DNA from 3 places in the Blautia sp. NSJ-140 genome. Region 1 is predicted to be linked to each of the others. Evidence: riboswitches for the same ligand, from Rfam matches in the RefSeq annotation. Region 1 holds a riboswitch; each other region holds the start of a gene.

Region 1 (3,286 bases):
TATGCACAGCTTATGGAGGAAGAACTAAAAGGAAAGGATCTGCCTGAAACTTCAGATCATCTGGAAAAATTGCGGCAGTCGGGAAATCTTCTTCTGTCAATCATAAATAATGTACTTGATATGGCCCGGATTGAGAGCGGAAAGATGGAAATTGATGAGAACTATGGCCGGATTGAAGATATTCGGCAGACTTTATTTGAAATATTTGATGATGAAGCAAAGAAAAAGAATATTGCACTTCATTACACAATAAATGTAGAGCATGAACATATACTGACAGATACTACCAAGGTAAAAGAAATATTTGCGAATATCCTGAGCAATGCCATAAAATATACTCCATCCGGTGGTTCTGTTATGGTAAACATAGACGAATTAGTATGTGATGAGCCCGGGTACATGATGGTAAGGACCAGGGTGAGCGATACCGGAATCGGTATGAGCCAGGATTATCTGACAAAGATTTTTGACGCATTCACGCGTGAGCGAAACACTACAAAGAGCAAAATCACAGGAAGCGGATTGGGAATGTCAATCGTAAAGAAATATGTTGATCAGCTCGGCGGAACAATAGATGTGGAGAGTGAGCCTGGAAAGGGCAGCACCTTTACTGTAACACTAAAACACAGGATAGCGGATGAAAGCTATTATGCAAAAAAACACGATGAAAGCTCGGGAACAGCCAGTGAAATCCTTGAAGGCAGGAATATCCTTTTGGCAGAGGACAATGATTTAAATGCAGAGATAGCAGCAGCTTTGCTGGAAGAACAAGGGATGATCGTAACCAGGACTGTCGATGGAAAATCTGCCCTGGCACAGTTTTGCAATACAGCTCCGGGGACCTTTGATCTGATTTTGATGGATATCATGATGCCGGAAATGAATGGCTATGAAACGACAAAAGCTATCAGAAATCTGTCGGAGCGTCCGGACGGAAAGGAGATCCCTATTATTGCAATGACAGCAAATGCATTTGCAGAGGATGTACAGGCTGCTTTGAATGCCGGAATGGATGATCATGTGGCGAAGCCGGTTGATATGAGGATTTTAATATCTGTCATCACAAAATATATAGAACGGTAATGTCAATGCTGCGTGGACTTCGGAAGTGGGAGAACAGTTCGATATATATATCGGCTGTTCTTTTTTTATTTTTGGACGTTAAAACGGTAATGTTTTTCTTGTATATAGTAGAGCACTATAGTATAATAAAACCAGTTTTTTTGTATACGTGTAAAAGCTATAATAAGGAAATCGGCAAACCAGATGAAAGTCTGGGACGCAAAGCTACAGGGCCTGTAAAATGGCAGCCAGTTGCATAAAATGAGATGCACTGTCTGGCTGGCAGTGCTTTTTTTGAGGAATGATTTATCAACAGGAGATGATCTTCCCGATATTTGTACACGGACAGTTTATGATCCAAACATCAATGACATGAGTGGATTGATAAGCTGCTGTTGATGTTAGCGGAAGTTATAAAGCAGCAAGAAAACTGCTGCAACTGTCATTCCATCTTCAAAGATTAATATTCTTAATGAAAGTTCACTGGCCAAAAGTCTGTCATTTGATTTCCTGTAGGAAAGTAAATGAATATTATTTAAGGTTTGGGATAAATTGTGAAATGCAGACAAACAAGAAAAGTAAAAATATAATAGGTATTATACAGAGTTTCCTTATATTGATATTAGTAGTTCTTATTATTTTTATGATGATTCAGATTAGTAGGCTGCAGGGGACAGCACGCGTAATAAATTATGCAGGTCTGGTACGTGGAGTTACACAGCGTGAAGTAAAATTAGAAATTACAGGAAACCAAGATGAAGAGTTAATTAAATATTTGGATGATATTCTTCTTGGATTGAGATATCAGGATGGACATTATGATCTGGTAAAACTCAATGATGAAGAATACCAGGAAAAATTGCAAATCCAGAGTGATTACTGGGATAAATTGAAAACAGAAATTGAAGCAGCAAGAAACAAGGGATACGAAAATACAGACATTGTTAATATGAGTGAAATATATTTTTCGATGGCAGATGAAACTGTCTCTTCCGCAGAAAGCTATTCAGAAAAGATCGCTGTAAAGATTCGTACTATAGAGCTTTTGTCGGCACTTGATATGTTGAGTCTGGTGATATTGGTTATTATGCAGACTCTAAGGGCAATGCATATGGCAATGCAAAACAGACTGCTGGAACAGAAAGCATTCATAGATGCCCATACTGGGCTGCCAAATAAAAATGCCTGTAATGAGCTTCTTAATAAAAAAGATATAATTACAGATCCTACAGCTTGCATAATGTTTGATTTAAATAATTTAAAAACTGTAAATGATACAATGGGACATTCCGCAGGAGATCAGTTAATATTAAATTTCGCAAAGCTTTTGCGCAGTGTTATTCCAGAAAAGGATTTTGTTGGAAGATATGGCGGAGATGAGTTTATAGCAGTCATTTATCATACAAGCGAGGCGAAAATTAAGGAAATATTAAAATCCCTGAACAGAGAAAAAGACAGATTAAATAGTTATGAAAATCAAATACTAATCGACTATGCATGCGGATGGGCATTATCCTCCGATGATATGTCGTGTACAATGCAGATGTTATTGGATGCTGCAGATGCTTATATGTATAAAAATAAACAGATATGCAAGAAATATAATTAGCTTTCAGCTCAGAGTAGATAAAAGATAATAGACGCGAGCAGACGAAATATTGTTTTGCGTAGAAACACTGGAAATCCTTGAAAACAAAGGATTCTTGGTATAAGATGAAACAAGTCAAAGCACGTTATTGCGTAATAAAAAAGAAAGCAATATATTTATACTGTGAAGCCTGGGAAGTGTTGATTTTAAAGCATTTCTGGATGTGTGGGATGCTTTGAAAATATGATTTTGTGACAATTTTGTGACAAACGGCGGAAAAATCACGGATTTACAAAGACGAAGCATATTGATTTCATGATCGGCATATGCTATAATGCCAGTAGGCAAAAAAGATATGACGATGTTCCATGTGAACAAAGAACGAACCCCCGTATGTACCACCAATACATGCGAGGGTTCTTCTCTTTTTATTTCAGTGGTTGAGCATCCACTAGGCTATTCGTTGTCCTTGTTATGACTGTCTAACCATTTGCAAATGAGATGGCAAGTCACACCTGCCGCAACAGCCACCAAAAAAGATATGACTATTTCCATGTGTTCACCTCCCCCCGTTGCCGGGTCTCGGTTGGACAACGCAGTCAGTATAACACAACTTAGAACAGAATGGAACATATA
Region 2 (3,286 bases), on a different contig from region 1:
CAAGATGCAGGCCTCCGGACATTCCCTTCAGGTTCAGATCTTCCACGCATACTGCATCATATCTTTCAGCAAGCTCCCTGCTGAGCTTATGCTGGAAATCTTTTCTCTGGTTCTTTATCTTTTCATGACATAAAGCTACCCGTTTCTTCTGTTTCTGATAGTTCCGGCTTCCTTTTTCACAGTGGGAGAGCTTTCTCTGTTCCTTTGCAAGTTTTTTCTCTGCTTTTCTGTAAAACATAGGATATCCAGCTCTTTCTCCTGTAGAAAATACACACATTCCCTGCATGGCAAAATCGATCCCAAGAAATCTCTCTGCCGGTCTTTTTTCCACGGTTTGGTTCTCACAGCAGAACAAAAGACTTGCAAAATATTTCCCGGATGGCTCACGGCTCACAGTTACGGATCTCAGCTTCCAGTCTGACGGAATCTGCCGTTGGAGTTTTATCTTTATGGCAGCCATCTTCGGAAGCTTCAGATGGCTATCCTGCAAAAGGATATTCCCGTTTACTGCATTGGTCGTATACGAATTTCTTGTATGCTTCTTTGATTTATAACGTGGAAATCCGCAGGATGGTTCCCGGAAGAACTTCCGGAACGCACTTTCCAGATGCAGCTGCACATTCGCCAGGGCAAGGGAGTCTACCTCCTTCAGCCAGGGATATTCCTTCTTATATCCGGCCGGTGTGTTCCGGAGCATCTTTTTTTCTTTCTGGTAATAGCTGATCTTGTCCGCGAGCATCTGGTTATAGATAAAGCGGCTGCAGCCGATTGTTTTCTCTATCTGGACTTTCTGCTCTTTATTTGGATAGATCCTTATTTTTACGGCGCGGTTCATTCTTCTCACCTTCTGTATTTTATAACCATCACCAGGTGATAGTATAGTAGAAATACTGAATGGGAATTATTGTCTAATTCCATTATATTTATCATTCATTTTCTTTTATCGACTGATATGTATTTATGAACTAATTGTTCTTTTTTAGTATACTACATCAGGGAATGGAGAACAAGTGTTTCTTTTGTACTATAGGGATTTTTTGAGCAGATATGCCCAGATGTGCAATTCATCTCACCACCTGAAGAGGTGGGAGAATTCTTGCTACATTTGTTAAAAATGCAGAATGAAATGAAATTGACAGATGAAAGTTGGATCAGTTATCAGCAAGGAAAAGGTAATGAAGAGTATCAGAAGTATATGGAAGATCTGACAGAAGAGCGGGAGGAAGTTTTAAGGATATGGAACAATCTGAATACAAATGAGCAGGAAACAGTAATGTCAATGCTTCATGGACTTCGAAAGTAGGAGAACAGTTCGAGTATATGTATCGGCTGTTCTTTTTTTGTTTTTGAACGTTAAAACGGTAATTTTTTTCTTGTGCATAGTAGAACGTTAAAGTATAATAAAATTAGTTTTTTTTGGCATAAGTTTAAAAGCTATATCTATAATAAGGAAATCGGCAAACCAGATGAAAGTCTGGGACGCAAAGCTACAGGGCCTGTAAAATGGCAGCCAGTTGCATGAAATGAGGTGCACTGTCTGTCTGACAGTGCTTTTTTAACGATGTTATTTCATAGACGTAACAATAATGATTTTATCAGGAAAGAATAAGGAAAATAAAAGTATGAAAAAGGTAAAAAGTTGTCTGACAGCAGTGGTGTCAGGTGTACTTGTAGCAACTGCTGTCTTGTCTGGATGTGGACAGTCAAAGAAAGAGGTATCTAAAAACGATGATCATCTTACCGTTTATCTATGGGAAAATCGTTTGATGAAAAATATTGCACCCTATATCCATGAACAGTTCCCAGATCAGGATATTGAATTTATTATTGGTAACAATGATACCGATTTATACAGTTATTTTAAAGAACATGATGAATTACCGGATATCATAACAGTACGTCGATTCTCTGGAACAGATGCACAGGACTTACAGCCTTATCTTATGGATTTTGCTTCTTATGATGTTGTTTCCAAGTACTATTCTTATGCGGTGCAATATTATAAGAATGATGAGGATGAAATCCAGTGGCTGCCAATCTGTGGTATTCCGCAGACGATCATTGCCAACAAAACACTGTTTGATCAGTATGGCATAAAGATTCCAGAAAATTATGAGGAATATGTACAGGCTTGTCAGCAGTTTTATGATAATGGCATAAAACCGTATTCCATGGATATTGGTGAAGACTGGTCTAATAATGAAATCATCCAGGCAGCGGCAATCGGTGAGTTTACAAGCCTGGATGGTATTGAATGGCGAAACGGTGCAGAGACTGCAGCGGATGAAGTAAAGTTTGATGATACATTATGGAAACGTATTTTTCAGAAACCAGTCAGTTTCTTAAGGACTCGCACTTTGGTAAAGAAGATATCAATATTGACATCAATACAGGAACCCAGATGTTTGTCGAGGGAAAATCAGCAATGTTTCATGGACATCCGACGGTTATGCAGCAGCTGCAGAAACAGATGGATGCGGATCTGATCCGTATTCCTTACTTTTCACAGACATCGGATGAATCCTATGTGTACATGACTCCGTCCTTAAACATTGCATTTAACAAAAACCTGGAAAAAGACCGGGAGAAACTGGATACTGCACTGGATGTGCTGGATTGTATGATTTCAGAAGAGGGGCAAAAGCTGATTGCGGATGGAAGCGGTGTTATTTCATTGAATACAGATGTTCCAACCATGATGCAGGATGTGCCTGGACTGGAAGAGGAAATTAATAATAATGCTGTTTATATCCGGTATTCCGCTCAAAAATCATTTGATGCAAGTCTTGAGGCTGTTCACGGATTACTGTCAGGAGAAATGGATGAAACACAGGCTTATGATACTTTTTGTAGTGCAATAAATCGTAAAGATCCAGAAGAAAAAGCAACGGTGAATTTTGAAAATGAATATTCCATTTCACTGAACGATAGAAATGGCCGTGATGCAGCATCTTCCATTTTAACTACGATCAGAGAAGAAAATGAGGCACAGCTGGCTCTGGCACCATATTATTATTTCACTTCCTCTATGTACAAAGGAGAATGCACCAGCAGCCGGGTTGGCATGATGACAGCGAAGAGTTCAGATACAGCATTATATGTTGCAAAAATCAATGGTAAACAGGTTTGTGAACTCGTGGAAAATTATCTCGCCGATGCTGATGAGAATTTTTATGTAACCAATAAATACGAATTACCAATTGCATCCGGTATGAAAATGATCGTCAATCAAGAGGAAAGTGGATTTTCATTAAAGGACTTGACAGTTAATGATAAGAAAATAGAC
Region 3 (3,286 bases), on a different contig from region 1:
GCATCGGATACAGCACATTAACAAAATGGCTGAAAGACTTCCGGGAATCAGGTGATATTCCTGTTCGTGGTTCTGGTAATTATGCATCTGATGAGCAGAAGGAAATTACCCGTCTCAGACGTGAATTACGTGATGCCCAAGAAGCACTTGATGTGTTAAAAAAAGCAATCAACATTCTGGGAAAATGACGGAAGCCATTTATCTTGAAGTGTCTGAGAAGACGGAAGCTGCCCAAAAGGCTGGACGCCGGGTTTCCGTCTCCGGAATGTTGAAATTTTTAGGTGTCTCTCGCTCAGGATATCTTGCATGGCTCCATCACATACCTTCTGATACAGAAAAACGTCGTGAAGCTGTAAAAGCAAAAATACAGGATATTTATGATGATTCCAAGCAGAACTACGGTGCTCCGAAAATCACTGTAGAACTTCGAAAAACTGGTGAAGTCATTTCGGAAAGAACCGTTGGTACATATATGCGCCAAATGGGGATCCGTGCTCAGTGGAGCAAACCATGGACGATCACCACAAAAGATTCCGATTTCAGCACTGAATTACAAAATATCCTTGATGAGCAATTTAATCCTGATCGTCCGAATGCAGTCTTGTGTTCGGATATTACCTACATCTGGACAATAGATGGATTTGTCTATCTGACCAGTGTTATGGATTTATTTTCCAGAAAAATCATAGCCTGGACGCTTTCAGAAACAATGGAAGTATCTTGCGTGATTGATACTATAAACAAAGCCAAAGCTCGCCGAAATATCGATCAACCATTAATTATCCATTCGGATCGTGGCAGCCAATATGTTGCAAAGGAATATAAAAAAGCAACCGAAAATATGCAGCGCAGTTATTCGAAGAAAGCTTTTCCGTGGGATAATGCATGCATTGAATCCTTTCATTCTATTATCAAACGTGAATGGCTCAATCGCTTTAAAATTCGCGACTATAAGCAGGCATACCAGTTGATTTTTGAATATCTGGAAGCTTTCTACAATACGAAACGAATTCATAGCCATTGCAACTATATGTCGCCAAACGAATTCGAACGAGTGTATGAAAGAACGCACACTGAGGCTGAGATTCTGGCAGGTTAAAATGGGGAGAAATTTCTCATTTTAACGTGTACTAAATCTTGACATAGGACCAAAGCAGGTCCTCACCCACTGCTTATTGCTTTTCGCAATCTCCACAGGGGAGTTACTTGATTCGGTTAAAATATATGTAAATTTTCCACCAAAATATTATTGACGTAAGAAAAACCACATGGTATTTTATTTTTGGAAAAAATGAAAATTATTTTAAAGGCAAACCTGTTGAAAGGCAGGGGCGCAAAGCCAGAAGGGACTAAAGTCAGAAAGTTTGACCATGTCAGCCGGTTGCCACTGTTTCCATATCATCATAATATATGGAGAAGATGTTTGAACAGAAGAGATTCCGATACCTTTTATACTATATAGATGTGTGATTTTAAAGAATATAGTAGGGACACTGGCAGATTTTGGCAGATGTCCTTTTTGTATGCAAAAATGGGTAACAAAACTAGCAGGGACAGGTTTTCTGTATACAGATAAAAGCAGGATGAAGAAGGCATAAGACGGAGAGAGGACTTTTATAAAATGAAAAATTATGAAGACAAAATATATTCCTTAGGTGAGACTGTAACGGGGCAGACACAGGCCATGTCACAGGCCGTACAGAAAACACTGGAAAATAATGGCGGGGTAGGTATAATGACAGGATCTTATGACCAAAACCTGTCTATTTTGTCTGTGGATAATCTGCTGTTGCATAGTACAGGATATACATTCGATACTTTCATGGAACAGACAAAAGGCTCATTGAGAAACTTCTTTTATGACGAGGAAGATATACTGGAGCGAGACCGTTTTTTGCAGCTTCACGGAACAGGGGAAGCACAGATCCTTGCAGCAGACGGTACAGTGAATAATGTACGGCTTTGTAAAGAGGATGCGACAGATGAGGCGGGCAGACAGATCTGGGTTATGTCCGTACAGGTCAACTGGGATCATATAAATTTGGCACTGCTCAATGAGGCTATCTGTTCCGGCTTCTGGTATTTTGACTGTGACGAAAACAGTGAGATTGTGAATGCAAACTGGAGTCATGAATTTCGAAAAATGCTTGGCTATCATGACACCCTGGACTTTCCGAATAAACTGGAATCCTGGTCAGGTCTTCTGCATCCACAGGATAAAGAAAGAGTAATGGTGCAGCTTCAGGCGGCAATTAAGGATAAGACGAACCAGATAAAATACCAGGTAGAGTATCGTATGAGAATGAAGGATAATCAATACCAGTGGTTTCGGGCATCGGCAGAAGTAATACGCCGTCTGGATGGTTCTGCCAGCAGGATTGCCGGGATTTTTATTAACATTGATGGGGAGAAAAAAGAAATCATGCAGGCACAAAAATCTGCTGCTTTCCACCGGGCTTTTACGAAAGCAGATTTGTGCGAGTATTATGTGAATCTGGAAGCGAATACTTTTGATACCTTTAAGGTTGAACCGTCCCTGATGACCGTCTTTGAACAGAGTCATACGTGGGATGAATTGATCCGGCATTTTGTGGATTCCTATGTTGTGGAGACAGATAAGAAGGCGGTATCCTCTTTTTACGACCGTGGTTATATTGCAGAAAGGCTGAAGGGGCTGGAAACCGAATTGGCTTTAGAGTGCCGTATCACTCTGAATGGAGAAGAACGATGGGTCCGCAATGTGGTCATACGTGGCGAAATAGAGGATTCAGAATATGCCATGATCTTTCTGCGTGATATCACAGAGACAAAGGTAGAGAGCGCACGGCATCTGCAGATGGCAGCAGATAATGCTTCCATGGAGCAGCTGATCCAGAGCATAGTGCGTCTGGTTGACCGCTTTGTTGTCTGTGATCTGGAAAATGACAGATATGAATTCTACAATCTGAATGGACAGATGATATATAAACCTCTGGGATTTTATCATGATTTTCAGATGCAGGTTCTTGAAAAATATAAGACACTGGAACCATTGGAAGCTATAGATATCCTGATAGCCCCGGATAATATTCGGAAAAAACTGAAAAGTGAAAATGATATTTATAAGTTTGAGTATTGCAGCCTGGATGAAAAGACTTATAAAATCGCTTCTTATATTCCCTTGGAATGGAAGAATGGAAAGCTGGAAAAGGTATTGCTGGCATCCATGAATGTGACACAGGAGAAGAAAGCAGAGATTGAATCCCGTCAGGCACTGAAAGAGGCTTACCGGTCCGCAGAAAATGCA

What was found. A riboswitch is a leader RNA that binds a small molecule or an ion and turns the genes downstream of it on or off. The one in region 1 is predicted to bind cyclic di-GMP.
Region 2: linked by a shared signal. The riboswitch ahead of MUB50_RS09560 (ABC transporter substrate-binding protein) and the one ahead of MUB50_RS15110 (GGDEF domain-containing protein) in region 1 are both predicted to bind cyclic di-GMP.
Region 3: linked by a shared signal. The riboswitch ahead of MUB50_RS03185 (hybrid sensor histidine kinase/response regulator) and the one ahead of MUB50_RS15110 (GGDEF domain-containing protein) in region 1 are both predicted to bind cyclic di-GMP.

The regions. Positions count from the first base shown of each region.
Region 1 covers NZ_JALIFS010000015.1:39,372-42,657, forward strand. The annotation lists gene MUB50_RS15105 (ATP-binding protein) at 1-1,083, shown strand, start outside; cyclic di-GMP riboswitch class I at 1,247-1,322, shown strand; gene MUB50_RS15110 (GGDEF domain-containing protein) at 1,622-2,671, shown strand.
Region 2 covers NZ_JALIFS010000007.1:30,660-33,945, reverse strand. The annotation lists gene MUB50_RS09575 (transposase) at 1-835, opposite strand, end outside; partial or broken gene MUB50_RS09570 (IS200/IS605 family transposase) at 844-918, opposite strand; gene MUB50_RS09565 (hypothetical protein) at 1,127-1,303, shown strand; cyclic di-GMP riboswitch class I at 1,447-1,522, shown strand; gene MUB50_RS09560 (ABC transporter substrate-binding protein) at 1,623-2,486, shown strand; gene MUB50_RS09555 (5'-nucleotidase C-terminal domain-containing protein) at 2,426-3,286, shown strand, end outside.
Region 3 covers NZ_JALIFS010000002.1:154,923-158,208, forward strand. The annotation lists gene MUB50_RS03175 (transposase) at 1-188, shown strand, start outside; gene MUB50_RS03180 (IS3 family transposase) at 185-1,099, shown strand; cyclic di-GMP riboswitch class I at 1,299-1,389, shown strand; gene MUB50_RS03185 (hybrid sensor histidine kinase/response regulator) at 1,622-3,286, shown strand, end outside.